Regions from separate parts of the Pseudaeromonas sp. HNCC25DJ182 genome, predicted to be linked through region 2. Evidence: predicted binding sites of a transcription regulator. Region 2 holds the regulator's gene; each other region holds the start of a gene.
The links. Region 2 encodes sigma-54, which starts transcription at its own class of promoters, with help from an activator protein. Its sites were predicted from a motif close to TGGCACNGTTTTNGCTT; they were not measured.
Positions count from the first base shown of each region.

Region 1: the regulator sigma-54 is predicted to act here: its motif matches at 1,782-1,798, upstream of glnA (glutamate--ammonia ligase).
Region 3: the regulator sigma-54 is predicted to act here: its motif matches at 3,926-3,942, upstream of flgF (flagellar basal-body rod protein FlgF).

Region 1 covers NZ_JBVAYG010000011.1:83,984-94,720, forward strand. The annotation lists gene typA (translational GTPase TypA) at 1-1,519, opposite strand, end outside; gene glnA (glutamate--ammonia ligase) at 1,861-3,270, shown strand; gene ACZYUB_RS10550 (DUF4124 domain-containing protein) at 3,367-3,942, shown strand; gene glnL (nitrogen regulation protein NR(II)) at 4,012-5,064, shown strand; gene glnG (nitrogen regulation protein NR(I)) at 5,074-6,486, shown strand; gene add (adenosine deaminase) at 6,632-7,636, shown strand; gene ACZYUB_RS10570 (outer membrane lipoprotein) at 7,706-8,173, opposite strand; gene ald (alanine dehydrogenase) at 8,331-9,446, opposite strand; gene hemN (oxygen-independent coproporphyrinogen III oxidase) at 10,066-10,737, opposite strand, start outside.
Region 2 covers NZ_JBVAYG010000002.1:77,217-87,953, reverse strand. The annotation lists gene mlaF (phospholipid ABC transporter ATP-binding protein MlaF) at 1-537, opposite strand, end outside; gene kdsD (arabinose-5-phosphate isomerase KdsD) at 722-1,696, shown strand; gene kdsC (3-deoxy-manno-octulosonate-8-phosphatase KdsC) at 1,696-2,250, shown strand; gene lptC (LPS export ABC transporter periplasmic protein LptC) at 2,247-2,807, shown strand; gene lptA (lipopolysaccharide transport periplasmic protein LptA) at 2,779-3,309, shown strand; gene lptB (LPS export ABC transporter ATP-binding protein) at 3,311-4,036, shown strand; gene ACZYUB_RS02190 (RNA polymerase factor sigma-54) at 4,089-5,567, shown strand; gene hpf (ribosome hibernation promoting factor) at 5,589-5,876, shown strand; gene ptsN (PTS IIA-like nitrogen regulatory protein PtsN) at 5,879-6,325, shown strand; gene rapZ (RNase adapter RapZ) at 6,333-7,199, shown strand; gene ACZYUB_RS02170 (HPr family phosphocarrier protein) at 7,186-7,461, shown strand; gene ACZYUB_RS02165 (SEL1-like repeat protein) at 7,540-10,683, opposite strand.
Region 3 covers NZ_JBVAYG010000008.1:88,839-99,575, reverse strand. The annotation lists gene ACZYUB_RS08545 (CheR family methyltransferase) at 1-743, shown strand, start outside; gene flgB (flagellar basal body rod protein FlgB) at 797-1,210, shown strand; gene flgC (flagellar basal body rod protein FlgC) at 1,207-1,629, shown strand; gene ACZYUB_RS08530 (flagellar hook assembly protein FlgD) at 1,642-2,352, shown strand; gene flgE (flagellar hook protein FlgE) at 2,377-3,846, shown strand; gene flgF (flagellar basal-body rod protein FlgF) at 3,976-4,722, shown strand; gene flgG (flagellar basal-body rod protein FlgG) at 4,741-5,529, shown strand; gene flgH (flagellar basal body L-ring protein FlgH) at 5,542-6,219, shown strand; gene ACZYUB_RS08505 (flagellar basal body P-ring protein FlgI) at 6,229-7,329, shown strand; gene flgJ (flagellar assembly peptidoglycan hydrolase FlgJ) at 7,351-8,433, shown strand; gene flgK (flagellar hook-associated protein FlgK) at 8,577-10,682, shown strand.

The DNA of each region.
Region 1 (10,737 bases), on a different contig from region 2:
GTTCCTGAAGGTTAAACAGCGCAAAGCCCAATGCCTTACCGGTGGCGTTGGAGATCAACACACCGTTCTGACGTTGGCCGATGGAACCACCCTTATGCTCACCATAGCTTTCGAAGGTATGGTAAAGCAGGCCGGTACCAGAAGTCAGAGTCATAAACTCGGTCTGGAAGCCGATGAGACCACGAGCCGGGATCAGATAATCCAGACGCACACGCCCCTTGCCATCCGGCACCATGTTACGCAGGTCAGCCTTACGCTCACCCAGCTTCTCCATGACAGAACCCTGGTGCTGGTCTTCGATGTCGACCGTCAGAGTCTCCATCGGTTCCATTTTCACACCGTTCTCTTCACGCATAATGACTTCCGGACGGGAAACCGCCAGCTCGAAGCCTTCGCGACGCATGTTTTCGATCAGGATACCCAGATGCAGTTCGCCACGACCGGAGACACGGAACTTATCCGGATCATCGGTGTTGTCGACACGCAGAGCCACGTTGTGAACCAGCTCGCTTTGCAGACGCTCCAGAATGTTCCGGGAAGTCACATACTTGCCTTCCTTACCGGCGAACGGTGAGGTGTTAACCTGGAAGGTCATGGTCACGGTCGGCTCGTCGACTGACAATGGAGGCAGAGCCTCGACCGCAGCGTTTGAACAGATGGTATCGGAAATCTTCAGTTCGCCCAGACCGGTGATCGCAATGATATCACCAGCCTGTGCTTCGGTAGTCTCGGTGCGTTGCAGTCCCAGATAGCCCATGACCTGACCGATCTTGCCGGTACGGGTCTTGCCATCAGCACCAACAACAGTCACCTGCATGTTCGGCTTCACCTTACCGCGGGTGATACGACCAATCCCGATAACCCCTACGTAAGAGGAGTAGTCGAGCTGGGAGATCTGCATCTGGAACTCGCCTTCCGGATCCGCCTTCGGCGGCTCGACGAAATCAACGATCGCCTGGAACAGCGGATCCATGTTCTCGGACGGGTTCGCCAAATCCATGGTGGCATAGCCTTGCAACGCAGAAGCGTACACGATCGGAAAATCGAGCTGCTCGTCGGTTGCACCCAGGTTGTCAAACAGGTCAAACACCTGATCAATAACCCAATCCGGACGCGCACCTGGGCGGTCAACTTTGTTGACAACCACGATGGGACGCAGACCTTGGGCGAATGCTTTCTGGGTGACGAAGCGGGTTTGCGGCATGGGGCCATCCACAGCATCAACCAGCAACAGAACGCAGTCAACCATCGACATCACACGCTCGACTTCACCACCAAAGTCGGCATGGCCGGGGGTATCTACGATATTGATACGGTAGTCGTTCCAACGAATGGCGGTGTTTTTAGCGAGGATGGTGATGCCGCGCTCCCGTTCCAAATCGTTGGAATCCATGATCCGTTCCTGACCTTCACTGGTGCGGTCCAGGGTGCCGGATTGCTGTAACAGCTTATCTACCAGTGTGGTCTTGCCATGGTCAACGTGCGCAATAATGGCAATATTGCGGAGCTTCTCTAACATCCTCGCCTCTAAAACAAGTGGGGAAAAATTGGTCGGTCATTTTACTCGCCAGCGTGTGATCTTCCTAGCAGATTCCGCGTAAATTTAATGAAGCCTGACAGCGAAGATCACAGTATTATTCACCATGTAATCGCAGAGGCGCATATTTTGCACCAACTTGATGCACCAAAATGATCCATGACTGCACCACCAGTGTGCAGACCTCCATGCATGGTGCACTCAAAGTGCTATTACTGATTGTTAGTTAAGGGATTTTATTTATTGGCATAGTTTTGGCTTATCTGTATTAACAGGTTTCTGCCGCTAGTTTCAGTTATCCACGACACCGGAGGTTATTTAGCATGTCAGCAGCAAATGTTCTGGCTCTGATCAAAGAACAAGAAGTGAAGTTTGTCGATCTGCGCTTCACCGACACCAAGGGCAAAGAACAACACGTTTCCGTGCCTTCACATCAAATTGACGAAGGTTTCTTCGAAGACGGCAAGATGTTCGATGGTTCTTCCATCGCTGGCTGGAAGGGTATCAACGAGTCAGACATGGTGCTGATGCCGGATGCTTCTACTGCCCTGCTGGATCCGTTCACCGAAGAATCCACTCTGATCATCCGTTGTGACATCCTCGAGCCAGCCACCATGCAAGGCTACGATCGCGATCCGCGTTCCATCGCCAAGCGTGCCGAAGGTTTCCTGAAGTCCAGCGGCATTGCCGACACCGTTCTGTTTGGACCGGAGCCGGAATTCTTCATTTTTGACGATGTCCGTTTTGGTAACACCATGGGTGGTTCTTTCTTCAAGGTAGATGCTGAAGAAGCCGCTTGGAACTCTGCTACCGAATACGAAGGTGGTAACAAGGGTCACCGTCCTGGCGTGAAGGGTGGTTATTTCCCTGTTGCTCCAGTCGATTCTTCACAAGACCTGCGTTCTGCCATGTGTCTGGTGCTGGAAGAGATGGGTCAAGTGGTTGAAGCTCACCACCACGAAGTGGCGACTGCCGGTCAAAACGAGATCGCAACTCGCTTCAACACCATGACCAAGAAGGCCGACGAAGTTCAGGTTCAGAAGTACGTTATTCATAACGTCGCTCACGCCTACGGCAAGACTGTAACCTTCATGCCGAAGCCGATGTTTGGTGATAACGGTTCAGGTATGCACTGCCACCAGTCTCTGGCCAAAGACGGGGTTAACCTGTTCGCCGGTGATCTGTACGGCGGTCTGTCTGAAACTGCCCTGTTCTATATCGGCGGTATCATCAAGCACGCCAAGGCTATCAACGCCTTTGCCAACCCGACCACCAACTCTTACAAGCGTCTGGTTCCTGGCTACGAAGCTCCGGTCATGCTGGCTTACTCAGCCCGTAACCGCTCTGCTTCTATCCGTATCCCAGTTGTACCGAGCCCGAAAGCTCGTCGTATCGAAGTTCGTTTCCCGGATCCGGCTGCCAACCCGTACCTGGCGTTTGCGGCTCAGTTGATGGCCGGCCTGGACGGTATCATCAACAAGATCCATCCGGGCGAAGCAATGGACAAGAACCTGTACGATCTGCCGCCAGAAGAAGAGGCGCTGATCCCGACTGTTTCTGGTTCACTGGAAGAAGCTCTGAAGTCTCTGGATGCTGACCGTGAGTTCCTGACTCGTGGCGGCGTGTTCACCGATGACTTTATCGATTCCTATCTGGAACTGAAGCAAATTGACGTGGATCGTGTTCGCATGACCCCGCACCCAGTTGAGTACGAACTGTACTACTCTGTCTAAGTCACAGAGTGTTGAAAAACCCGCCTCACGGCGGGTTTTTTTTTCGTCATTCGTTAATATGGCTGCAATTGACTATTTCCTACAGGAGATCCTCCGATGCGCTTGTTCTGGTTTTGTCTGCTTCTGTTCGCACTGCCTATCTATTCGGCGCAAACGGTTCATCGCTGGGTTGATGAACAAGGCAATGTTCACTTCTCCGATCAACCCTCGGGGCAGCACCAGTCAGAGCTCATCGAGGTGGTTCCACCAACACCAAGTAGCACCCCGGTTCCAGAGGCTCCGCAGCCCGAAGTGGTCGCTAGTGCCGAAGCGGCCAATGCCCAGCGCCCCACTGGTCCACTGTTGATCATTGAGTCTCCATCCAATGGCGAGATCGTGCGCGAGAATAGCGGCCTAGTCATCGTCAAAACCTCATTGGCTCCCCTGCCGACAGGCTCGTTTACCATGCATGTGATTCTGGATGGGCAACAGAAAGGGAGTGCCAATAATACCCTGGTCGTCGAGCTGGAAAATGTCGAACGGGGCATGCATCAACTGGAGCTACAGATCTTTGATGAAAGCGGCAAGCTCCTTGCATCATCCAGTAAGACAACGTTCTACCTGCTTCGTGTTTCGGTGCTGTCACAGCCAAACAAGCAGCCACTGCCGAAGGTAAATGGTGCATCCGGATAAAGATGCGCACCAATTCGGGCAGAACAAAGCACCACATTTGAGCAAAGCACCAATTTGGGGAGCTTGTAATTGAATACCCGCCCGGAGTTACCCGGCACGTTACTGGATAATCTACTGACTGCCGTCATTTTGGTAGATAGCAATCTAGTCGTGCAGTACGTCAATCCGGCAGCCGAGCAGCTGCTGGGTGTCAGTGCGCGTCGACTACTGCAAAATCGTTTCGATCATGTCGTCGAATATATCTCTCTCGATCTGGATCGCCTGCGTGATGCCCAGCGTCAAGGTCAAGGCTTCACCGACAGTGAAGTCACGCTTGTGATCGATGGCGATCCCCGTCTGGTGGATATCAGTGTTGTCACCATTAGCGAGCACCCACAGCAGCTGATTTTAATGGAGCTGCGCAAGATCGATCAGCAAAAACGCATCAGTCAAGAACTGCAACAACACGCACAACAACTGGCGGCGCGAGACCTGGTTCGCGGTCTGGCACACGAGATCAAAAACCCGCTAGGCGGTTTGCGCGGTGCCGCACAGTTACTGGAAAAAGCGCTCCCGGATGCTCATCTCAAAGAGTACACCGGCATCATCATCGCGCAGGCAGATCGACTGCGGAATCTGGTCGATCGCTTATTGGGCCCGCAGCGCCCCGGACGCCATCAGGTACACAACGTGCACTCGGTTCTGGAGCAGGTAAGACGGCTGGTGGAGATGGAATTACCTCCCGGAATACGCATCGAGCGAGATTACGATCCCAGTATTCCAGACTTCGAGATGGAGCCGGATCAACTGCAGCAGGCATTCCTGAACATAGTGCGCAATGCTGTGGAAGCCATGGGTAGCGAAGGCCATATCCGCCTGAAAACTCGAACCGTGTTTCAAATCACTATCCATGGCAAACGCTATCGACTAGCCGCCGAAATAAAAATTATCGACAACGGACCTGGGATCCCGGAGCAGATCCGCGACACCCTGTTTTATCCGATGGTGACCGGCAAAGATGGCGGCACGGGATTAGGTCTCTCCATTGCCCAGAATCTGATCGATCAACATAAGGGACGCATTGAGTGCGTCAGCTGGCCCGGCCATACCGAGTTCAGCATCTATTTACCGCTACGCAAGTAAGGGATACACATGGCTGCCAAAGTCTGGATTGTCGATGACGACAGCTCGATTCGCTGGGTTCTGGAACGAGCCCTCAGCACCGAAGGGTTCGAATGCCGCACTTTTGAAGATGGCGAGAGCCTGCTTGCCACTCTGGATCTGGATTTTCCGGAAGTCATCCTCTCCGATATCCGGATGCCAGGGATCGATGGACTTTCGTTACTCCAGCTGATCCAGGAAAAGCAGCCGGATGTACCGGTCATCATCATGACCGCTCATTCGGACCTGGATAGTGCGGTGAACGCTTATCAAAGTGGAGCCTTCGAATATCTGCCCAAACCGTTTGATATTGATGAAGCTGTCGCTCTGGTCCGCCGGGCCGAAAGCCATCTGCGTGAACAACGCAGCAAGCGTCGCAATAAACTGCAGGCGATCACCAATGCTCCGGAAATTATTGGTGAAGCGCCTGCGATGCAGGAAGTTTTCCGCGCCATCGGCCGCCTCTCCCGCTCCTCGATTTCGGTGCTGATCAATGGTCAGTCGGGTACGGGGAAGGAGCTGGTTGCCCACGCCCTGCACAAGCATAGCCCTCGCGCGGCCAAACCATTCATCGCCTTGAATATGGCGGCGATCCCGAAGGAGCTGATCGAATCAGAACTGTTCGGTCACGAAAAAGGAGCCTTCACCGGAGCCAATAACGTACGCCATGGCCGGTTTGAACAAGCCAACGGCGGGACTCTGTTCCTCGATGAAATTGGTGACATGCCTCTGGATGTGCAAACTCGTCTGCTGCGGGTACTGGCTGATGGGCAATTTTATCGGGTCGGTGGTCACCAGCCAGTCCAAGTCGATGTCCGCATCATAGCGGCCACTCACCAGGATCTGGAGAAGCGGGTCGCGGATGGTGATTTCCGTGAAGATTTATTCCATCGCCTGAATGTCATTCGCGTACATATTCCGGCATTGCGGGAGCGTCGGGAGGATATCCCACGGTTGGCTCATCACTTCCTGGTTCGGGCGGCCAAAGAGTTGAATGTCGAAGCCAAGCTGCTACATCCCGATACCGAGGCCTATATCAGCCGTTTACCTTGGCCCGGGAACGTACGTCAATTGGAGAACGTCTGTCGCTGGTTGACCGTCATGGCATCCAGCCAGGAAGTTCTGGTTTCCGATCTGCCGCCTGAGTTGCTCAATCCCAGTGAAGAACGTCCCGTCACCCGGGAGCAAATCTCGCAACGCTGGCAGGATCAACTCCAACAGTGGGTGGCGCAGAAGCTGGCACGGGGAGAAGTAGATATTCTGGGCGAAGCCATGCCGGAATTTGAGCGCATCATGCTGAATACAGCCTTGCAACATACCCATGGCCATAAACAGGAAGCGGCGCGTTTACTTGGCTGGGGCCGCAATACCCTGACGCGAAAGCTCAAAGAACTGGATATGTAAACCGTAGTCGGGGCCATATGGCCCCGATGCTTTATCTGAAAAACGCTTGCCTTCAACTCCTCTCGACACCACAACCGCTTTTTACTTTGCATTGCTTGATCAGGGGCTAGAATAGCCGCATGCCCTGATTATGACTGGATTTACCATGATGGATAGAAGCCTTCCCCTCACCGATCTACATCGCCACCTGGATGGTAATATTCGCGCCAGCACAATATTGGCGCTGGGTCAGCAACACGGCATAGCCTTGCCTGCTCAGGAGCTTGAGGCATTACGACCCCATGTCCAGATTGTGGAAACTGAGCCCAGCCTGTTAGCCTTCCTGAGCAAGCTGGATTGGGGGGTGAAAGTCCTGGCCAATTATGATGCCTGCCGACGGGTGGCTTACGAAAACGTCCAGGACCTCCAGTTGGCAGGAATTGACTATGCCGAGCTGCGCTTCAGCCCTTGGTACATGGCCATGAACCATCATCTGGACCCACAAGGAGTCGTGGAGGCCGTGATCGATGGCGTGCAGGCGGGTTGTCGCGACTTTGGTGTCCAGGCAAACTTGATTGGTATTCTTAGCCGGACCTTTGGTCAGGCGCAGTGCGAACAAGAGCTGACCGCCTGCCTGGCTCATGCCGATCAACTGGTGGCGATTGATTTGGCGGGCGATGAGCTGGGCTTTCCCGGCCCCCTGTTTGAGACCCATTTCCGTCGAGTACGCGATGCCGGACTACACATCACCGTGCATGCGGGTGAAGCCGCTGGTGCGGACAGTATCTGGCATGCGATCCGGGCTCTGGGGGCGGAGCGAATTGGTCATGGCGTGAAGGCGATCCAGGATCCGGTGCTGATGAACTATCTGGCGGAACAGGGTATCGGCATCGAGTCCTGCCTCACCTCCAATATCCAGACCAGCACGGTCGTCAGCTACGACAGCCACCCTCTTCGGCACTTCCTGGCGCATGGCATTCTGGCGTGCCTGAATACCGATGACCCGGCGGTCGAAGGCATCGAGCTCCCCTATGAGTATCAGGTTGCAGCCCCAGCCGCTGGATTGAGTGCTCAGCAGATCCGCCAGGCACAAATCAATGGCCTGGAGCTGGCATTCCTCAGCCAGGAGGAGAAGCAAGCATTGCGCACGCTGGCTGCACAGCGCAGCTAAAAGTCCCCAAAATAATCAGGGCTCCTGAACGGAGCCCTGATGAAAATGCCGATCAGCGCGAAGTCAGGGTCATTCAACCACGGCCACATTGGTCTTGCCGGCAGATTGCACCATGCGCACGCGCTTGCCAGGGACAAAGGTCGGGCTGGCCTTTTGAACCACCACGACACTGTCACCGTTTTCTTTCTTGATTTCGATCTCGACGCCATCGACCTGGTTCAGCTTATCACCAGCCGCCTTGCCTGCCGCCGCACCACCAATGGCACCAGCCACCGTTGCTATGTCCTGACCTTTACCGCCACCCACAGCACTCCCCAAGACTCCGCCGAGAACACCACCGGCAATGGTACCCAACACGGAGTCATCACTAGCCTGGATCTTGATGGGGCGAGTCGACGTTATGGTTCCGTAAGAGACAGTTTGTACAGTTTTTGCCTGATTGGCGCTATAGACATCACCCGAATAGGTATCGCTGTTGGCACAGCCTGCCAACGCCACCAGAGTGCTGAGAGCCAGAAGGGTCAGATGCTTGGACATATCGATCTCCTATTAAGTCACTCTGTGACTCACGATTTATACATCCTATAGTACGCGGCTCTATCGATTGCTCAAGTACTGACCACATAGATACCTGTACCCAAGCTAAACAGAATGTGATTTTGAGCCCTTTCCGCATGAAAGGGCTCAACTGCGGTTAACCGTTCAATACGGTCAGCGGATCCGCATAGGCATAACCCAGAGATTCAGCGACCCCGGCATGGGTAATTTGCCCCTGGAATACGTTCAAGCCATTGCGCAGGTGAACATCTTGGCGCAGAGCATCCAGCCCCTTATCGGCTAACGCCAGCGCAAAAGGCAAGGTGGCATTATTCAGGGCAAAGGTCGAAGTGCGGGGCACTGCGCCCGGCATGTTCGCCACGCAGTAATGAATGACACCATCCACCAGATAGGTCGGCTCATCGTGAGTGGTGGCATGAGAGGTTTCAAAACAGCCACCTTGGTCGATGGCGACATCCACCACCACAGATCCGGCCTTCATCTGCTTGAGCATGGCGCGGGTCAGCAACTTGGGCGCGGATGCGCCAGGGACCAAAACCCCGCCGATCACCAGATCCGCATTCTGGCAGTGGGCCTCGATGGCATCACGAGTCGCATATTGGGTGTTGATACTATTGCCATATTGCCGCCACAAGTTGCGCAGCACATCGACGTTTCGATCCAGCACCCAAACCTCGGCACCCATACCGACAGCAATCATGGCCGCATGTGACCCCACGACGCCACCGCCCAGGATCACCACCTTGGCAGGAGCCACTCCCGGAACCCCCCCCAGCAGTACACCGAGCCCGCCATGGGGTTTTTCGAGGAAATAAGCCCCCGCTTGAATAGCCATCCGCCCTGCCACCTCCGACATGGGAGCCAGCAAGGGTAAACCACCGGTAGCTGAAGTAACCGTTTCATAGGCGATACAGGTCGCGCCACTCGCCATCAAGGCTTGGGCCTGTTCAGGATCCGGAGCCAGATGCAGGTAGGTAAATAGAATTTGTCCCGGCCGTAAACGCTGGCACTCGATCAGTTGTGGTTCCTTGACCTTGACGATCATCTCACTGCGAGCAAAAACTTCGTCCGCCGAGACCACAACCTCAGCTCCGGCCTGGCGATAATCCTCATCGCTCATACCGATGCCGGCACCGGCTTGTGTCTCCACCAGCACACTGTGACCACGCTCGACCAATTCACGCACCGAGGCGGGAGCCAAACCAACACGATACTCTCTGACTTTAATTTCCTTGGGAACGCCGACAATCATACTGAACTCCTGTCATTTAGGTAGGTAGCAACATCCGCAGCAGCTTGTTTTATTGTTTTTCCAGTTACCCACTCATTCATCGAGTCATTCAGCGAAAAACCAGATGATAAAACCAGTAACCAGCCATAAATCAGCAAACAATATGCCAAAAATTAACAGCATGATTTATAAAGATTTTTTCTTATATGCCTCATTCCCACACGAAATACAGCACAATAAAGGGTAGAAACTCACCAAAATAGAACACCAATTAATCTCGAATAATCAGCACCATTTAATGGTAAAGATAGAAAATAACTCCAATTAAAACCAATATACGACAGATATAAAGAATATTAATCTGGAGAAAATTTAAGTGACAAGGTAAACGTTCAGCCCAGGTCCCAATTCCAGTCTATTTGTAACGGTGACAAAGGAGTTGACCACAGAATAACGTGCGGAGGGTCGAGCGAGCAGAAGATAAAAAAGAGGAGAAAACCATCAACGGTGGAGAACACAGAGGCGGCGGCTGCCAATATCCGCTCGGTTCACAGATCAGATCGCGAGCATGGATTGTCCGGTCGGGGGCAATAAAAAGCGGCGCCTGAATGGCGCCGCTAACGTTATAACAATGAAGGCATTAGATGACGCGGGAGAACTGCTGTTGTCGGGCTCGCTGTCGCAGATAGATATCAAAGCACATACAGATGTTGCGGATCAGTAAGCGGCCAGTGGCATTCACTCGAATACCCACATCATCCCTAGTGACCAGACCATCATCAATAAACGTCTGCAGCAATGCCAGGTCCTGAGCAAAATAGTCGTTAAAACAAAGATCATAGCGCTCGGCTATTTCGGCAAAATTCAGCTGGAAATTACAGATGAGCTGCTTAATCACATCCCGACGGATCTGATCGTCACGATTCAAACGGCAACCTTTCCACTGCGCCTGGCCCCGAGCTTCAATCGCAGCATAGTAGAGTTTCAGATCCTTCTGATTCTGCGAATAAGCCTCTCCCAACATGCTGATCGACGACACCCCCAACCCCAGGAGATCACACTCCCCCTGGGTGGTGTAGCCCTGGAAGTTACGATGCAGCTTGCCTTCTCGCTGCGCGACCGCCAGCTCATCATCCGGCAAGGCAAAATGGTCCATGCCAATGTACTGATAGCCTTCAGCGGTCAAAAACTCGATGGTGTCCTGCAGCATCGCCAGTTTTTCAGCGGCTGGCGGCAGGGTTTCATCTTTAATTTTATGTTGGCCGGCAAAACGACTGGGCAAATGGGCATAATTGAAGATAGAGAGTCTGGC
Region 2 (10,737 bases):
AACCGCCATGGTAATGGGATCCTGACCCACGAACGGCTCATCATACATGATGAGCTCGGGATCCAGCGCAATAGCGCGCGCCAGAGCCGCGCGACGGGCCATGCCACCGGAAAGTTCAGATGGCATCAAGTGCTCAGCCCCACGCAAACCGACCGACTCCAGCTTCATCAACACCAGAGTTCGTAACAGCTCGTCCGGTAATCGGGTGTGTTCACGCAGCGGGAAAGCCACGTTGTCAAACACGTTGAGTCCGGTAAACAGCGCGCCGCTTTGAAACAGCATGCTCATGCGCTTGCGCAAGTCATACAATTCACGACGGGAGAGTTCCGGCACGTTCTGGCCATCGAACAGGATCTGGCCGGCATCCGGTTTGATTTGACCGCCGATCAACCGCAGCAAGGTCGTTTTGCCGATGCCGCTTGGCCCCATGAAGGCGGTAATCTTGCCCCGTGGAATCGTCAGGCTGATATCATCGTACAACAGCCTTTCACCGTGGCTGAAGCTTAGCCCGGAGATGCGGATCAAATCATCACTCAAATGAAGCTCCCTGATGCGCTAGTAAGTGTGCGCATTGTAGGGGGGTGTGATCCAACTCGCAACTGGAAGCCAGTATGGAACTTGTTCTGTATGGCTGAGGTTTAACTTGGCTAACGCGTTGTTATTCGCTTCTGCCCCTCGAGTTTCATATAATCGGCCAGTAAGTTGTTGTGGAGTCAGAATAATGTCCAAATCGTTCGATTACCGGAAGGTGGGTCTCCGGGTGCTGGAAACCGAGATCGCAGCCTTGCGCGGGCTGCAGGAATATATCAATGATGAATTCACTCGTGCCTGTGACCTGATGCTCCGCTGCACCGGAAAAGTTATCGTCATGGGCATGGGCAAATCCGGCCATATAGCGCGCAAAATGGCTGCCAGCTTCGCCAGTACCGGTACGGCGGCTTTTTTTGTCCACCCTGGTGAAGCCAGTCATGGCGACCTGGGAATGATATCCCCGCAGGATGTGGTCATCGCCATCTCCAACTCGGGAGAAAGCAGCGAAATTCTGGCGGTATTGCCGGTTCTGAAACGCTGGGGTAACCCGCTCATCTGTATGACCAGCAATCCCGCTTCCACCATGGGCAACGAGGCTGATATTCATCTGTGTATCCGGGTCCCCGAAGAAGCCTGTCCGCTGGGACTCGCCCCCACCGCCAGTACCACAGCCACGCTGGTCATGGGAGATGCCCTGGCCGTCGCCTTGCTGGAGGCTCGTGGATTTACCAGTGAAGACTTTGCCATGTCGCATCCTGGTGGCGCCCTGGGCCGTAAGCTGTTGCTGCGCAATTCCGATCTGATGCACAGCGGTGACCTGCTGCCAGCCGTCTCGCGCGAGGCATCCATTCGTGATGCTCTGCTGGAAGTCAGTGCCAAGGGACTGGGCATGACCACCATCCTCAATGCCGACGGTACCTTGGCCGGGTTGTTTACCGATGGTGACCTGCGCCGGATCCTGGATCAGCGCGTTGACATCCATCAGACTCGTATCGAGAGTGTGATGAAAACCGGTTGTACGACAGTCCCAGCCGAAATGTTGGCTGCCGAGGCCGTACAATTGATGCAAACGAAAAAAATCAACGGCTTGGTCGTCGTCGATAAGAGTAACCGTCCAATCGGCGCCTTCAATATGCACGATGTGCTGAAAGCTGGAGTTGTCTGATGAGCCAAATCGAGACCCTGTATGGCCCGGTCAGCACCGATGTGTTCGCTCGTGCCGGACAGATCCGGCTGCTGGTGTGCGATGTGGACGGCGTCCTTTCGGATGGCCGCATCTACATGGGCAATCAGGGGGAGGAACTCAAGACGTTCCACACCAAAGACGGCTTTGGTCTCAAGGCACTACGCGATATTGGCATTGAGGTCGGTATCATCACCGGTCGGAGCTCGAAAATCGTCAGCGATCGGATGGCGGCGTTGGGTATTGAGCATCTCTATCAGGGCCAAGGCGCCAAGCTGCCCGCATTTCAGGATCTGCTGGATGTCCTCGGTCTGGAAGCCAATCAGGCGGCCTACATTGGCGATGATGTGATTGATATTCCAGTCATGCAGGCCAGTTGTCTGGGCGTTGCCGTGGCGGATGCGCACCCGTTAGCACAACGAGCCGCTCGTTACATCACCCGGCTACGCGGTGGCGAAGGTGCGGTGCGTGAAGTGTGCGATCTGCTGCTGCAAGCCAATCAGGCACTGGATCAGGCACAAGGGGCATCGGTATGAGTCGCCAGAATTGGCTGATTGGTCTGATGTTTCTCCTCGCCTTGGGGCTCTGGCGCTGGTTCGATCAGGAAAGTGACAACAGCCAGGCCCTGAACGGCTCGATCTACCAGCCCTCCTTTACCGCCAAGGCCTTGAGAACCCAGCATTACGATGCCAAAGGGCACCTCAAGGAAGAGTTGGCCGCCGACTACGCCGAACACTACGCTCAGTTAGAGATGAGCGAACTGGAGCATCCGCGTATCACGACCCGGGGTACTGATGGTAAACCACTATGGGAGCTCAGCGGCGAGAAGGGGGTTCTAAACAACAGTGATAGCGCTATTTTGCGCAATCAGGTGATCCTGAAGAATCTGAGCCCGCAGCCCATCGCCGAACGACTGACCACCGACTACATGGAGCTGGACCTAACTAACCAGCAGATGCGCACCAATCTGAAAGTCGTGATCGAAGGACCCGGCTTCCGCAATGAAGGGGTTGGTTTGTTGGGAAAACTGGACCAAAACAGCTATGAACTATTGGACAACAGTCATGCGATTTACTTTAACCAAGCCCGCTAAGGTGCTTTGCTGTCTGCTGCTGGCTTCCAGCGCCGGGATAGCCAAACAAACCGATTATCAGCAAAAAATATATGTCGACTCACAACGACAACTGGCCGAATTGGGCGACAACAAGGTGTCGTTTCTCGATGATGTGGTGATCACTCAAGGCACCATCAAAATCACGGCTAGTAAAGTCGAGGTCATTCGCAATGGCCAGAAGGGTGCAGAAGAGATGATCGCCTACGGTACTCCAGCGACCTTCTTCCAGGTCCTGGATAATGGTAAACCGGTCAAGGCCAGCGCCAACCGTCTGCACTACAAGCTCAAAGAGAAGCTGGTTGTGCTCAGCGACAAGGCCAAATTGCAGCAGGAAGATAATGAAGTGAGCGGCGATGTCATCCGCTATGACATCCAGAAGCAGCAAATGGCAGCTGAAAGTACCGCCAAGGGCTCACGAGTCAAGACCGTTTTCTTGCCGGAACAGTTGCAAGAGCAGACCAGTCAGAAGGATGGTCAATAAGATGTCGTTGTTAAAAGCCAGCGCTCTGAAGAAGAGTTATAAAAGCCGCACCGTAGTCAGTGACGTCAGCCTACAAGTGGAAACAGGGCAGGTCGTCGGCTTGCTCGGGCCTAATGGCGCCGGCAAAACCACCTCGTTCTACATGATTGTCGGCCTGGTACCCCAAGATGGCGGTAGCGTAACGGTCGATGACATCGACATCACCTCGTTGCCAATGCACGAACGCGCCAGAAACGGCATTGGTTACCTCCCCCAGGAGGCCTCGATCTTCCGTCGCCTCACGGTGGAACAAAATTTAATGGGTGTACTGGAAGTCCGTGGTGATCTCACCCGGGAGGAAAGAACGGACAAGATGGAGTCTCTTCTCGAGGAGTTTCACATCAGTCATATCCGCCATAGCCTTGGCATGAGCCTCTCCGGCGGTGAACGACGACGGGTGGAAATCGCCAGAGCTCTGGCCGCAGACCCCAGATTTATCCTGTTAGATGAACCATTTGCCGGTGTCGACCCTATCTCGGTGATCGACATCAAACGCATCATCGAACATTTACGCGATCGTGGGCTTGGGGTATTAATTACCGATCATAACGTACGAGAAACCTTGGATGTCTGCGAGAAAGCCTATATCGTCAGTCATGGCAAGCTTATTGCCGAGGGCGCACCAAGCGACATCCTCAACAACGAACAGGTGAAAAAAGTTTATCTGGGAGAAGGATTCACCCTATAGGTAACACTCTCTGCAGGACCCGGTTTGTCGATTTAAGGAAAGAGCGATACTAATGAAACCGACTTTACAGTTGCGCCTTGGTCAGTCATTGGCCATGACGCCACAGCTTCAGCAAGCCATACGCTTGCTACAACTCTCCACACTGGAGCTCCAACAGGAGATCCAGCAGGCACTCGATGCCAATCCCCTGCTGGAGCAGGAGGAGAGTGATAATCTGGAGCCCATGTCGGAGCAAGAACGGGACGATGCCCAAGCCGCTGACGAAGCGCGAGATGAACAGGATGGTAGCCAGCTCAACACCAGCGACGCACTCAATCAGGAAAACATGCCGGATGAGTTGCCGATGGATACCACCTGGGATGAGCTGTATACCGCAGGAACCCATCAGGCCAGTGGCTTACCCAGCGGCGATGATGAGCCTGTCTATCAGGGTGAAACCACAGAAACACTACAAGATTATCTGCTTTGGCAAATGCAGTTGACGCCATTTAGCGAGCTGGATCAGGCAATCGCGCTCTCGATCATCGATGCCATTGATGAATCCGGTTACTTGACGGCCACTCTGGAAGATATTCTTGAAGCAGTGCAGTCCGATGAACAGGAAGTCGAACTGGATGAAGTCGAAGCCGTACTCAAACGAGTGCAGCACTTTGATCCCATCGGTGTCGCCTCCCGCTCCGTCCAGGAGTGTCTGTTGATCCAACTGGGACAATATCCACAGACCACGCCTTGGCTTCAAGAAGCTAAAACCATCCTGCAAGAGCATATGGATTTGCTGGCCAGTCGGGACTATCGCAATCTGGCTCGCAAGATGCAGCTCAAAGAGGGCGAGCTCAAAGAAGCACTGGATCTGATCCAGCATCTGGAGCCGCGGCCCGGCAACAGTATCATCCAAAGCGACTCCCAATATGTGATTCCGGATGTCGCAGTCAGCAAGAAACAGGGCAAGTGGGTGGTGGAATTAAACCCGGACGCCATGCCGAAAATTCGCATCAACGAAACCTATGCCTCCATGGCCCGCAGCGCGCGAAACAGCAGTGACAGTCAGTTCATCCGCTCACACTTGCAAGAGGCCAAATGGTTTATCAAGAGCCTGGAGAGCAGGAATGAGACCCTGCTGAAAGTAGCCAATTGTATCGTGTTGCAGCAGCAAGACTTCTTCGAATATGGCGAAGAGGCCATGAAGCCCATGGTTCTGAATGATGTCGCCGAAGCGGTAGAAATGCATGAGTCGACCATTTCGCGCGTGACCACACAAAAATTCATGCATACGCCTCGTGGAATCTTCGAACTTAAGTACTTTTTCTCAAGTCACGTCAATACTGATAATGGAGGGGAGTGTTCCTCCACCGCAATCCGGGCTTTGATCAAGAAGCTGGTCGCGGCGGAAAATACAGCAAAACCCTTAAGCGATAGCAAGATCGCGGATTTGCTTACTGAACAAGGTATTATGGTAGCCAGACGGACCATCGCTAAGTATCGAGAGTCCTTGTCAATACCGCCATCCAGTCAGCGCAAACGCCTGTTGTAGGCCAAACAAAAGGAAGACGTTATGCAAATTAACCTGTCAGGTCATCACATCGAAATTACCGACCCGCTGCGTGACTTCGTAAATAGCAAATTTGCCAAGCTGGAGCGTCACTTCGAACAGATCAATAATGTTCAAGTCATTCTCACGGTTGAAAAGCTCAACCAGATCGCCGAAGCCAAACTCAACGTCAATGGGGGCGAGATTTTTGCCAATTCCCAGCAAGCCGACATGTATGCCGCAATCGATACCTTGATTGATAAGCTGGATCGCCAGATCATCAAGCACAAAGAAAAATTGAATAGTAAGTAACTATGTTAATTCAGGACTTTCTCAGCAGGGACTGCACCAAAAGTGCAGTCCCTTGTTCCAGTAAAAAACGCGCCATTGAACTCATCAGTGAACTGGCCGCCCAGCGGTTAGGATTGGATGAGCAAGAACTATTTGAACGCCTGTTGGCCCGTGAAAAGATGGGCAGTACCGGCATTGGCGGCGCCATCGCCATTCCTCATGGCCGGATCCCGGACGGACACCCTTTGACAGCGGTATTTCTGACACTGGATCAAGCCATTGCCTTCGATGCGATCGATAACCAGCCTGTCGACATCCTGTTTGCCCTGCTGGTACCGGAAAGTGAATGTAAAACCCATCTCAAGACGCTCTCACTTATCGCTAGCAAGTTGAATGACAAGGCTTTTTGTCGTCTACTCCGCCAGGCCGAGAATGACGAAGCGCTCTATCAACTGATGATTGCCCCCTGAGGCGCCCATGAAATTGATCGTGGTCAGTGGCCGCTCTGGCTCGGGAAAAACCATAGCCCTGCGTGTCCTAGAAGACCTGGGCTACTATTGCGTCGATAATCTTCCGGTTACCTTACTGCCCCAATTGGTGCTGGAAGCCCGGGATCGTTATGACCAACTCGCCGTCAGCATTGATGTGCGTAACATGCCGGATGAAAGCGGTGATATTGATAACCTGCTGGGCCAAATCCGTCAGGCCAGCGATATCGAATTTTCCAGTATTTTTACCGATGCCGATAATGCCACGCTGATCCGTCGCTATGGCGAAAGCAGGCGTTTACATCCACTGTCGCGCAAGCACCTCTCGCTGGATCAAGCCATCCAACAAGAGACCCATCTCCTAGCGCCCCTGTCATCCACGGCGGATCTGCGGATTGATACCAGCATGCTGAGCATTCACGACCTCAGCGAGCAGATCTGTGAACGAGTTTTGGGACGCAAAGAAAAAGAACTGGTTCTGGTCTTTGAGTCGTTCGGCTTCAAACATGGCACCCCCAAAGATGCAGATTTCGTATTCGATGCCCGGTTTCTCCCTAATCCACACTGGGTTCCTGAGCTCAGGGTTCTGACCGGGCTGGATGCACCAGTCCGTGAATACCTGCAAGCACAGCCGGATGTCATGCTCTACAGCCAGCAGATCGAAACCCTGCTGAGTAACTGGCTTCCCCATCTGGAGCGGAACAACCGTAGCTATGTCACGGTTGCCATCGGGTGTACTGGAGGGCAACACAGATCCGTGTTCATCACCGAACTGTTAGCCGCCAGTTTCCGCGCCAGAAACAAGACCGTCCAGGTCCGTCATCGAACGCTGGAGAAATCCCATGCCTCGCATTGAGAAACGACTACCCATCATCAACAAACTCGGACTTCACGCCCGTGCTGCCATCAAACTAGTGCAACTCACCGCCAGCTATCAGGCAACCATCATGGTCAGCAATGAAGAAAAAGAGGCCAGCGCAGATAGCGTCATGGGGTTATTGATGCTTGAGGCCGCTCAAGGATCCAGTATTCATGTCACCTGCGAAGGTCCGGATGCCGAGGCGGTCATGGACGCCGTCGAGCAACTGGTCGCGGCACGATTCGAAGAAGCAGAATAAGATTCGAAGCAGCAAACATGAAAAAAACGCCGGTTTTATAACCGGCGTTTTTTGTGCTCGTAATCGTTGACTGGTTAATTACACCTGCATCTGCCACTGCTCAAAAAACAAGGTTGCTTCACGCTGCGCCTCGATTAATTGTGCAGCGTTCAGCAATCGCGCCATATTGTCTCGGAGCTGTTGTGCCTCACTGAGACGGCAACCGCCGGCAACCGCCAACGAACTCCAAACATAGGCCTGTTGATTATCCTGTGGCACACCCACCCCCTGCTGATACAGGCAAGCCAGGTTGTACTGCGCGAGGGCATGCCCTTGCTCTGCAGCCCGGGAGAACAGAGCCGCCGCTTGGTGGAAATTCTGTGGCGCTCCTCGGCCCTCCTGGAACATGACCCCAAGTTGGTACTGCGCTTTAGCATGTCCCTGATCGACCGCCAGACGATACCAGCTTGCCGCCTGCTGATAATCCAACTCAACCACTCGCCCGGTTTCGAACAACATGGCTAGGTGGTATTGCGCATCGGCATGCCCTAATTCCGCGGCCTGACGGAATAGCTGCAACGCACGACCACTATCGACCTCGCAACCAAGCCCCTGCAGACAGAGTTCTGCCAACTGGGAACAGCCCTGCGGATCACCCTGCGCAGCCGATTTATTGAACCAGGCAACGGCCTCGGCATCATCCTGCTGAACGCCCAAGCCTTGGCGGTACATAGTGCCCAAGCGATTCTGAGCCTCGGCCACTCCTTCAGCCGCTACCCGGCGATAGAATGAAAGCGCCTGTAGATGATCCTGCAAGACGCCTTGACCCAGTTCGTAAAGTCGCCCTAACGCCAGATAAGCCTGCTGATTTCCCTGCTCAGCCGATTTCCGGAACCACTGTACAGCCTGACGATAGTCTTGTTGCACGCCTCGACCCATCCGGTAAAAACCACCCAGGATGAACTGGCCTTCAGCGGACCCTTGCTCCGCGGCTTTCTGATACCAATTGGCGGCCTCGCGGAAACTGCGCGTCACGCCACGTCCCCGTTCGTACATCCGACCCAACGCCAACTGAGCCCGTGGTTCATTCTGATCAGCCGCCTTGCGATATAACTCTGCCGCTTTCAGTTCATCCTGGGCAATACCAGCACCGGTCTCATACAGCTGCCCCAGCATGAATTGCGCTCGGGCATCTCCGGCCTCAACAATTTTATTCAGCCACAAAGCCGCCTTGGAAGAATCCAGATGGACGCCATCCCCTTGCAGATACATGCTGGCTAAGTTGAATTGTGACTCGGCGTGACCCGCTTCAGCTGCACGCTGGTAATATTCGGCCGCCTTGATGCGGTCCTGGCAGACACCTCGTCCATGCTCATAGGCAAACCCGAGTTTGAACTGGGATTTGAGGTGACCTTGGGCCGCCGCCTGGATATAACAGGTGACTGCTTGCTGTTCATCCAGCTTGATACCCCGCCCACGCTCGTACTGCAATCCAAGCGCATACAGGGCCGCGGGATCGCCCTGTTCTGCCGCTTTGCGATACCAATGGAATGCTAATTCCTCATCCTGTTCAACACTGGCTCCGGCTTCATAGCGGCAAGCCAGGCGCAATTGAGCTCCTGAATGCCCTTGCTCTGCGGCTTTCCGCACCCAGTACAACGACTGGCTTGCATTCGCCTCTACACCGCGCCCCTGCTCGTACAGCATGGAAAGTGCGTACTGGGCATCGACATGATCCTGATCCGCAGCTCGTTTATACCAGACAAACGCCTCTTTCCAGGCTTGCGGTGAGGGGGCGCTGCTGCGGCCGGTTTGCGTCCAGGAGACGCTCCGTGACATACGGCTACTATCCCGTTCACTGTCATCATCACTCTCGTGATCCACCAGATTCAGCTCCAGCAGGCGTCCCAACTGATATTGGGCATCCGCCAAGCCAGCATCAGCCGATTTACGGAACCAGAGCAAAGCCTGTTGCACATCCTCTGAAATCCCCATGCCATGCAGACACATACAGGCCAGACGGTACTGAGCCTCAACCAATCCCTGCTCAGCCGCTTTTAGGTATAAATCTGTGGCCTGTTGATGGAATTGGGGAACACCCAGTCCATGCTCATACATCTTGGCCAATGCCAATTGAGCATTGGCATTCCCCTGGTCGGCGCTGCGTCGGAGCCAATACAAGGCCTGCGGATAATCGGGCTCTCGCCCTTCAACCCAGAGTTGCCCCAAGCGATATTGCGCCTCGGAGCTCTCTTTTTCTGCCGCACTCTGATAATAGCTACGCGCCTTGTCCAGGTCCTGTTCGACACCCTCACCTAACTGGTACATCTGTCCCAGCAGACACAGGGCATCCGCATGGTCCTGTTCAGCCGCACGTTGCAACCAGTGCATGGCTTGTGCGACATCATAGAAGGGAGAGTCAGGGTTCCGACTGACAACCGCCATCTGGTATTGTGCCTCTATCGAACCCGCCTCGGCGGCCCGACGATACCAGACCAACCCCTGCAATTCATCGTGCGAGACGCCCTTGCCCTGCATGAACAGCTGCGCCAAATTCAGCTGAGCCAGCAAGTGTCCCTGCTCTGCAGCGCGATTGAGCCAGAAGGCTCCTTGGGTCGGATCTTCCGCCACACCACGACCATAGGCGTGAGTCATACCATAACTGTATTGGGACTCGGCATCGCCTTGCTCCGCCGCCTGCCGCAGTTGGGACAATCCTGACTGAGGTGAGTGGGTTGCAGTGTTCATGCGCCAAGTAACTTCATTGGTGACTGGCGCTGCCCGTACCGGAGTCACGGGCGGGGCCTCATGCTCAATATCTGTGGCAACAGAACCGCTGACATTCCAGCTGACCCGCTTTTTTTTCGGCTCCGGGCTTTCCACTATGCGCTCAACTTTCTTGATGCCGGAACTTTGCGCCGATACTTGACGATTACTTGCAGTAGCAGCGCTCATCTGCCACGCAACGCGAGCCGGCACCGTATTCAGACGCTCCAGACTGCGTTGTGCAGGTAAGGAACCTTGCGCGGCCGCGCGACGGAACCACTCTTGGGCGACAAGCTCATCTTTGCTCATGCCCAAGCCTTCTGCCGCCATGACTCCCATCTGATATTGGGCCTGGACATCACCGGCTTCAGCCATGGGGCGTAAATTGTCCAGAGCCTGAAGATAGTCACCATTCTTGAACGCATTGAGACCAGACTCCAATCGGGTCTCAACGGATGAAGATGCACTCTTTGTCATAGTAATCGCCACCAAACAGGGAATGAGTACATTCCGGTCAGCACCCATGACCAT
Region 3 (10,737 bases), on a different contig from region 2:
AGCAGTATCTGGTCAAGAGCCGACTTGCCCCCTTATTGGGGCAGTTCGGTGCGGCCACACTCTCTGATCTGATCAAGCGTTCGATGGATCCCAAGGAACGGGATCTAAAGATGACTGTGGTCGATGCCATGACGACCAATGAAACGTTATGGTTTCGAGATGTTTATCCTTTTCAGTTGCTTACCGATAAAATTTTTCTTGAGCTGGGAAAGGCGGGGCGCCCGTTGAAGATTTGGTCGGCAGCCAGCTCCTCAGGGCAAGAGCCTTATTCCATCGCCATGACTGCGCTGGAACACCAGTTCAAACGACCAGGAACCCTGCCTGGCGGGGTGCAGATCGTCGGTACCGATATATCGGCTTCCATGTTGAATCAATGCAAAGAGGGGATTTACGATAGCCTGGCGTTGGCGCGAGGCTTGTCGCCGGAGCGAAAGCGTCAATTTTTCGAGCCTTATGGTGACAACAAGATGCGGGTCAGCGAACGCGTCAAAAAATTGGTGAGTTTCCGGCCCTTCAACCTGCTCGATAATTACAGTCTGCTGGGTAAGTTCGATATTATTTTTTGTCGCAACGTGCTGATCTACTTCGCTCCGGAAGTGAAGTCCAAGATCCTGAACCAGTTTGCTTCAAGTCTAAATCCTGGCGGTTACCTGATGCTGGGGGCTTCGGAATCATTGACCGGTCTGACCGATCGTTTTGAGATGATCCGCTGCAACCCCGGTATTGTCTACAAAGTCAAATAACCATCCTCTTGTTATGGCACACCTCTTGCTAAGTTATTGGCAGGAGGTGCGCCATGGCCATTTCATTTGATAAAGCGTTTGGGATTCATCAGTACACCATCGGAGCCCGGTCCGCTCGGGCTGAGGTGCTGGCGGCAAATATTGCCAATGCTGATACCCCCGGATACAAAGCTCGAGACCTCGACTTCTCCTCCGCACTGGAGCAGGCGCAATCTCGCACCCAAAGCGGTTTTGCTCTGGCGACATCGGATGCGCGCCATATCCAGGGGGGCAGCAGCTCATCCCTCGCAGGAAACGTTAAATATCGTGTTCCAAATCAACCAGATACGGGCGATGGGAACACGGTGGATGTGCAGCAGGAGCGTACCTCGTTTATGGAAAATGGGCTCGAATACCAGGCGTCTCTGGAATTTCTTAATAGCCGCATATCTGGTTTGCTCAAGGCGATTAAAGGAGATCAGGCATGAGTCTGTTCCGTATCTTTGATATAGCGGGTTCCGCAATGAGTGCGCAATCGGTGCGTCTGAATGCCACTGCCAGTAATTTGGCAAATGCCGAAAGCGTCAGCTCCAGTGCGGAAACAACTTACCGCGCCAGGCGGCCAGTTTTTGCCTCTGCATTAGCCGATGTGATGCAGGGAGAAAAAGAAGGTGCTGTTGGGGTTGAGGTCAAGGGGGTATTGGAAAGCCAAGCTCCTCTGCTGCGTGAGTTTAATCCGACGCATCCCATGGCTGACAAGGATGGATTTATTTACCGCCCGAATGTCAATCCGGTAGAAGAGATGGCCGACATGATGAGTGCCACTCGTTCCTACCAGACCAATGTTCAGGTTGCTGATTCTGCCAAGCAGATGTTGCTGCAGACATTACGCATGGGCAAGGGTTGAGGAGGGTAGAGCGTGAGTACAGTTAATAACACCACCAATAGCTCGCTGGATGCGCTGCGCTGGCAGACCGAAACGGCAACAGATACGGCGGCGACAACCAACAAGAAGACGCTGGAGCAATCCGACTTCTTCAAGTTGTTGAGCAATCAGCTGGCTTATCAGGATCCCTCCAAGCCGGTCGACAACAACCAGATGGTGAGTCAAATGACCTCGTTCAGTACCCTGCAGGGGATCACCGATATGACCAGTCAGCTGAAGAGTCTGAATTCGGTCATGACGTCGAATCAGGCGTTGCAGGCATCGACTCTGGTCGGTAAGAAAGTGCTGATACCCAGCAATGAGGGTTATGTCAACGGCAGTGACGGGATCGATGGCAAGTTAAGTCTGACCAACGGCGCAACTGACATCTCGATCCGTGTCGAAAATAGCAGTGGTGAGCTGGTGAAGACCTTCACCTTGACTGAGTCACAAGGCAAGACTCTGACTGGTAACGTCGATTTTTCCTGGGACGGTACCAACGAAAGCGGTGAAAAAGTGCCGGCCGGCAACTATAAGGTCAAGGCCAGCGGACTGGTGAACGGCAAAACCGAAGAGTTAACTTTGGCCAACTATGCACATATTCAAAGTGTCAGCCTGGGCTCCAGTAGCTCCAGTGATGTGGTGTTGAATCTGCGTGGCATGGGTGGATTGAAATTGAGCGATGCGATTGAGGTCGCTTCGTAACGTCGTAGTAGAAGGAGCAGAATTATGTCATTCAATATTGCCCTCAGTGGTATTAACGCGGCGCAGAAGGATCTCGACGTTACGGCGAATAACATTGCCAACGTCAATACCATCGGCTTCAAGGAGTCCCGAGCCGAATTCGCCGATGTGTATGCGTCATCGTTGTTCACCGCCACTCGGACAAAGACCGGGGACGGTGTGACGACCGGCGCTGTCGCACAGCAATTCCACCAGGGTGCTCTGCAGTTCACCAATAACCCGTTTGATTTGGCCATCTCTGGTCCGGGTTATTTTGTGACTTCGGCAGAGAGCAGCTCGCTGGATTTCTCTTACACCCGCGCCGGGGCGTTCAAGCTGAACAAGAGCAACTTCCTGGTGGACTCTTCCGGAAATTATCTGCGTGGTTTTCCAGTGAATAGCGACGGTACCTCGACCTCTGTCAGTCTGGGGACCTCGACGCCGATCCAGATCCCGGAAACTGCAGGAACACCGGTAGCCACCAAGAATATTGATATCGCCCTCAACTTGAGCAGCAAGGATACAGCCAAAACTCTGACATCCTTCGATCCGACCGATCCCAAGACCTATAGCTCGTCTACCTCGGTGACTACCTATGACTCCCTGGGTGAGCCACATACCGTGGCGATGTATTTCGTCAAACCCCAGGATGCGGCCTACACCGGCAATAACCATTGGACCATGTTCACCACCGTCGATAACAAGCCGGTCAACATGTGGAATCCAGATCCGGATGCCAACCCGGTCACTACAGATGGTACCGCCACCGCGGGTCAATATTTTGTCGATGTGAACAAGGATGGCCAGCCGGATGATAATGATGCCGATGGCAACCCGGATCCGGTGACGGCCCAGATCACCTATAACGGCAATCCCTGGACCGGCGCTGTGATTACCTTTGATGACCTCGGGGTGATGAAGAGTACGACCCCGGCCGATCTGTATACCCAGGCGCTGGGGGTGGATGATCCCTCGAGCGCGCTGGCAGGAGATGGTGCCAATGTCCTGGGCTTGGGGGCCGATGGCACCCAGCGGCTCAAGCTGAACTTTGATACCGCCAAGACCACACAGTTTGGTTCTAAATTTGAAGTAACCAGTCTGGAGCAGGATGGTCTGACGGTCGGCCGTCTGACAGGGGTTGATGTCGGTACTGATGGCTTGGTCAAGGCGACCTACTCCAATGGTACCTCACAGCCTCTGGCACGAGTAGCCATGGCACGGTTCTCCAACGAGCAGGGGTTACGTCAATCTGGGAATACCTCCTGGAAGGAGAGTCAGGATTCCGGCGTGGCGCTGGCGGGTGAGGCTAATACTGGAACCTTTGGCGCCATCAAGTCGGCGGCGCTGGAGCAATCCAACGTCAACCTGACGGCGGAGCTGGTGGATCTCATCACGGCCCAGCGTAATTTCCAGGCAAACTCGCGGGCTCTGGAGGTCAACAATACTTTGCAACAGAGCATCTTGCAGATCCGCTAACGTTAACCGGTTGTTTTTTGAGGCGGCAATTCTTGCCGCCTCATTCATTTCTGCGTTTTTACCTCATTTCTTTAGTCCTTGGCATTCTACTTGCTAGTTAAGGTTAACCACCAAAACCGGGAGTGCCTTATGGACCGTCTGCTTTACATCGCCATGTCAGGTGCCAAAGAAAACATGAACAGCTTGGCTGTGCGCGGCAATAACTTGGCCAATGCGGCAACTGTTGGTTTCAAGGCCGATCTGGAGCAGGCTCGCGCCATGCAGGCATATGGCGAGGGGCTTCCTTCCCGCGTCTTCTCGATGACGGAAAGCCCGGGACAGCGCATGGATCAGGGGGGCCTGATGACAACAGGACGTGATCTTGACGTCGCCATTCAGGGCGACGGTTGGTTGACGGTTCAGGATGGCGATGGCAAGGAGGCGTATACCCGGATGGGTAATCTGCGTGTTTCACCATTAGGTACCTTGCAGACCAGCAGCGGATTGAATGTTCTGGATGATGCTGGGCAGCCGATCATTCTGCCGTTGCCGATGGAAAAAATTGAAATCAACCAGGACGGCACCGTCATCGGACGGCCTGAAGGCGCGACAGCAGATACGGTAGAGGAATATCAGCGCATCAAGCTGGTCAACCCGGATATCAAGTCCATCAGCAAGGGACAGGATGGCCTGTTTCATCGGAATGATGGCAAGAGTGAAGCCGCTACCGATCAGGTCCGCCTGGTCAGCGGCGCACTGGAAGCCAGTAATGTGAATGTGGTTGATGAAATGACCAACCTTATCCGTTTGCAACGTCAATTCGAGACTCAGGTCAAGATGATGCAGACCGCCGAAAAAAATGATGAAGCGCAGAACCAGCTGCTGCGAATGAGCTGAGTACGCTAGGAGGATTCTATGATTCCCGCTCTGTGGATTAGTAAAACCGGGCTTGATGCCCAGCAAACCAACATTTCGGTAGCATCCAACAACCTGGCAAACGCCTCGACAGTCGGCTTCAAAAAAGGCCGGGCGATCTTTGAGGATTTGCTGTACCAGAATATCAATCAGCCGGGTGGCCGCTCATCGGCGGATACCACACTTCCCTCGGGTCTGATGCTCGGCGCCGGGGCCAAGGTGGTTGCAACCCAGAAAAACTTCACGCAGGGCAGCGTACAGACCACTGACAATTCACTGGATGTGATGGTGCAGGGCCGTGGTTTCTTCGAAATCCAGATGCCCGATGGCAGCACAGCGTACACCCGCAACGGACAATTTGCCCTCAACTCCGAAGGGACTATTGTCACCCCGGGTATGGGCTATCCGGTGCAACCGGAAATCCAGGTGCCACAAGATGCCGAGAGCATCACCATCGGCGGGGATGGCCAGGTGTCGGTCAAGATCAAGGGCCAGGCTGAATCCCAGGTGATTGGTCAGTTTACCCTGACCGACTTTGTCAATCCGGGGGGGTTGCAGCCGATCGGCGAGAACCTGTACGCCGAGACCCAATCCAGTGGTGCGGCACTGCAAGGCGTTGCCGGAGCCGATGGTCTGGGGGTGATCAAGCAGGGGATGCTGGAAGCGTCCAACGTCAACGTGACCGAAGAGCTGGTGAATCTGATCCAGGCGCAACGGGTGTATGAGATGAACTCTAAGGTTCTGACCACCGTCGATCAGATGATGTCGTTCTTAACGCAACGGACTTAAGAGGTGCATGAGATGATACGCCGTCCCTATTTATTTCTGATGACTCTACTGTTGGCCGGTTGTACGTCGCTGCCGAATGCTCCGAAGCCGGATGACCCCTCATTTGCACCGACGATCCCCGAGGATGATATGGTCAACATAGAACCCAGTGGATCCATCTTTAATCAGGGACAGGTCAACAGCATCTATTCCGACATCAAGGCGCACCGGGTCGGAGACTTGATCACGGTCCAGCTGTCGGAATCCACCACCGCCAAGAAAAATGCGAACTCCCAGCAGGGTAAAAACTCGGATCTGGGGCTCGATGCGCTGAAGATGGGGGGCGATACCGTCACGCTCAATGGCTATGACACCAGTGTCAGCATGGGCGCCACCAACAGTTTCAAGGGGCAGTCCAAGGCCGATCAGAGCAACAGCCTGCAGGGCAACATTTCGGTCAGCGTGGTCCGCGTACTGCCCAACGGCAACCTGATGGTTCGTGGCGAGAAGTGGTTGATGCTGAACAATGGCAACGAATATATCCGTATTACCGGACTGGTGCGCTCCGAGGACGTGAATGCCGACAATACCGTGCTGTCGCAACGCATTGCCAATGCTCGCATTCAATATGGTGGCACCGGGGATTTTGCTAACAGCCAGGAACGTGGCTGGTTGGCACAGTTCTTCAATGGTCCCTTCAGTCCCTTCTAGGAGATGGTCATGAAGAAATTTTCGACTCTATTACTCGCCGCAAGCGTCATATTCCTGACGCTGCCAACTGAAGCGGCGCGGATCAAAGATCTGGCCAAAGTTCAGGGCGTCCGCAGCAACCAGTTGATCGGCTACGGTCTGGTGGTGGGCTTGCCGGGGACCGGCGAGAAGAACAACGCCTTCTCCGAGCAGACCTTTCGTACCATGCTGAATAACTTCGGCATCAAGGTACCGGACAACCTCAAGCCGAAGATCAAGGATGTGGCGCCGGTGGCAGTCCATGCCGACTTGCCGGCCTTCTCCAAACCAGGTCAGACCATTGATGTCACTGTCTCGGCGATTGGTGAGGCCAAGAGTCTACGGGGTGGCACCTTGCTGCAAACCTTCCTCAAGGGAGTCGATGGCCGAGTTTACGCGTTGGCGCAGGGTTCTTTAGTGGTTGGTGGTTTGGGGGCTGAAGGAGCTGACGGCTCCAAAGTGGTCATCAATACCCCCACGGTGGGACGCATTCCCAATGGTGCCAGCGTGGAGCGGGAAGTACCGAGCTCATTCAATAATGGTGACACCATCACCTTTAACCTGAACCGCTCGGATTTCACCACTGCCAAACGAATGACTGATGTGATCAATGGTCTGGTCGGCGCGGATACGGCTCAGGCCCTGGATGCGACCTCGGTTCAGGTCTATGCCCCTCGGGATCCGTCCCAGCGAGTCTCGTACTTGGCGACCTTGGAAAATCTGGAAGTCGATCCGGCTGATGAATCTGCGAAGGTCATCGTCAACTCGCGTACCGGCACCATCGTCATCGGTAGTCAGGTCAAGCTCAAGCCGGCGGCGATTACTCATGGTGGTCTGACAGTGACCATCTCCGAAAATCCCCAAGTCTCGCAACCTAATTCCTTCTCCAATGGCCAGACGGCCGTGGTACCGAATTCCAGCATCAATGTGCAACAGGCGGATAGTCGCATGTTCAAGCTGGATACTGGCAATAGCCTGGATGATCTGGTGCAGGCAGTGAATCAGGTGGGGGTTGCTCCCGGTGATTTGATGGCCATTCTGGAGGCGCTGCAGCAAGCTGGCGCGATCCAGGGTGAGCTGGTCATTCTCTAGGCTAGGTTTCAGGAGGCGGTTATGGACAAGTTGAAGACGGATATAGGGCTAGTACAGGATATCCGCGGATTGGATCAACTGCGCCAACTGAGTAACAAGGATGATGCCAGCCAGCAACAGGCCCTGGAAGCCGCGGCTCGCCAGTTTGAATCCATCTTCAACCAGATGTGGGTTGGTAGCATGCGTCAGGCGAATGAATCCTTAGCGCCGGATAGTCCGCTCAATAGCCGCTATAGCCAGTTTTATCAAGGCATGCTGGATGAACAAATGACTTCCGGTATGGCCAGCCCGGGCGGCAATAGCAGCCTGTCCAAACTGATCGTCAAACAGTTTACTCAGCCCGTTACTACTCAGGATGCCTCGCAACCCCGTCAGCTGAAAATGCCGGAGGAGCGGGTGCCTGTGATGCGTCGCTTCGCGCGCTGGGAAGATCCGCGCAATGAGCAAACTGCAGAATCTGGCGCGGATATTGCTAGTCTTAAGAATGCTCAGCGTGGGACGTCAGAAAAGGATCGCGACCTTGTTTCTTCCGGGGTTGCAGCAGCCGAACGTTTTGTCGCTCGCTTGGCCAAGATGGAAAGCAATTTCCAGCGGCCATCGGTCACTGGCACTGGCAACGGGGCCTTCTCTTCACCGGAAGAGTTTGTCCGGCAGTTGTTGCCTGCGGCACGTCAGGTGGCCAAACAGATTGGTTTATCGCCGGTGGCCTTGTTGGCTCAGGCAGCTCTGGAAACCGGTTGGGGCAAGCGCATGATCCCTGCCGCGGATGGTTCGCCGAGTCGCAACTTGTTTGGCGTCAAGGCCGGTAGCCAGTGGCGGGGCGCCAGTACTCAGGTCAACAGCCTGGAGTACGAGAATGGTCAGGCCGTGATGCGCAAGTCCGCGTTTCGCCGCTACGACAGCTTTGTCCAGAGCATGCAGGATTATGTGGATCTGATTGGTACGCACGAACGATATGGTAAGGCGCGGGAAGTGGCGAATGATCCAGAAGCCTATTTCGATGCCTTACAGCAGGCCGGTTACGCCACTGACCCGCAATATGCCAAGAAACTGAAACAAGTACTGCACAGTGATGCCTTGAAGGATCTCTGGCAGAGCACGTAACACCAAGGGGGAAAGAACCATGTTGCGCCAATTGACCGCCTGTAGAGAATCAGAGCCCCGTCGGCTGAACAGGTGGTTTGCCAACCCGGTTCCTTTCTGTCGTGCCCTTCACGGGCGAGCCAGTGTCCAGGGAGATATGCATCATGGCTGATCTGCTGCAGATAGGGCTAACCGGCCTGAATGTATCCCAAACTGGCTTGACCACCACGGGTCACAACATCTCCAATATCAATAACAAGAGCTATAGCCGTCAGGTGATGACGGCGGATACGCTGGGCAGCCAACGGATCGGTAACGCCTTCGTGGGTAGCGGCGCTCAGGTCAAGGCGATTGAGCGTCAGTACGACCAGTTCGCCTATAAAGAAAATCTGATCAACACCACTAGTCAAAAATACTACGAGACACGGTATTTGCAGGCGCAACAGCTGGATTCGCTACTGACCAGCGAAGACACCTCCGTTTCTGCCGATATGTTGACCATGTTCGGCTCCATGAATGGGGTGGCCGATCATCCAAATACCCTGGAGGCTCGCAAGGTGTTCCTGCGCGATGCGGGCAACATGACCAGCACCTTCAATCGTATCTATGATCAGATGCAACTGCAGTACGACAGCGTCAACGATGACATCAGCAAGACGGTCACCCAGCTTAACACCTTGGCCACCTCGCTGGCCGATGTGAATAACTCGATCCTGGCGGCGTTGGGCGGCGATCCGAATCGCAGTGCCAACGATCTGTTCGATCAACGGGATGAGCTCGTCCGTCAGGTCAGCGAGATCGCCAACGTCTCTGTGATCCCGCAAGCCAATGGTATGGTCAATGTCTCTATCGGTACTGGTCAACCGCTGGTGCTGGGATCGCAAGCCACGACGTTCGGGGTCGAGATCGGCGATCCAGATCCGCAGCACATCGGTCTGGTGATCGACAATGGCTCGGCAAAAATCCCGCTGGATGGCTCAGTGATTGGCGGCAAATTACAGTCATTATTCGAGTTCCGGGATCAGGTGCTGGAGCCCGGCATGAACGAGTTGGGACTCAATGCCCTGGCAATCGCTCATTCCGTCAATGAACAACAAAAGCAGGGGCTGGATCTGGATGGTCAGATTGGTAGTCCGCTGTTTACCGATTTTAACTCTGCCAGCATCCAGCACAGCCGCGTACTCAGTCATGGCGACGGTCTGGGGACCGCGACCATGGGGGTGCGTATCGATGATCTGGGTAGCCTCTCGGGGAATGAATTCGAACTGAAGGTCACCACCTTCAATGCGGGACCACCGCAGCAGATCCAGTTCTCGATGACCGACAAGACGACAGGGAAGATCCAGACCTTGCCTGCGGCCGGACCGCTGGACTTGTCGACCAATCAGCGCCTGGATGTGCCGGGCGAGGGTTTTTCTATCGGCATCGAGAATATCGATCTTGCCGATCCGGTCCAGGTGGGCAAGACCTTCACCCTGCGACCGACCCGCACCGCGGCTCAGGATATCGGTGTCATCACCACGGATCCTCGCAAGGTCGCTGCTGCCGATGCCGAAGTGAAAGTGGCAACTACGGCCACCAATACCGGCACTGGTGAGTTGAGTGTCAAGAGTATCAACAGCCGTAGTGATGGCCTGTATCCGACCAAGGATAACCCTTACACGGTGGCCTTCACCGGGGTAACGGCAGGTCCTCCTACCGTTTATGAATATGAGATGCGGGATAAGAACGGTGTGGTGATGACGGTACCGCCTGGTGCCAGTTACACTGTCACTGATAATACCGGTGCCGCGTTGACCCTGAACCCGGGGGATCCCATGACCGGCTTGGGTATTGTTCTGGATCCGCTCACGCAGCGGCAGACGGTCAATGTTGCCGGTATTACCCTGGAGTTGGATGGCAAGCCGGCATCCGGAGACAGCTTCACCTTAAGTTTTAACCAGACCGCCGATGGCGATAACCGCAACGCCTTGGTGATCGCTGGCTTACAGAGCCAGAAGCTGCTCAAGGGTGGCAAGCAGACCTTCCAGGATAACTATGCGGCCTTAGGCTCCGAGATCGGTTCTGTGAGCAAAAATGCTAAAACCAGCATGGAGGCATCGGAAGCATTGCTGGAACAGAGTACCACCCGGGTGCTTGCGACCGCCGGGGTCAGTCTCGACGAAGAGGCGGCCAACCTGATCAAATTTCAACAGAGCTACAGCGCTTCGGCCCGGGTCATTACCGTGGCTGGCGAGTTGTTCAGTACTTTGCTGCAGTCCTTCCGCTAGCGTCATCCCTTTCTTCGATACATAGGTCCGGCGGCATAAGTTGCCGGATCCCATC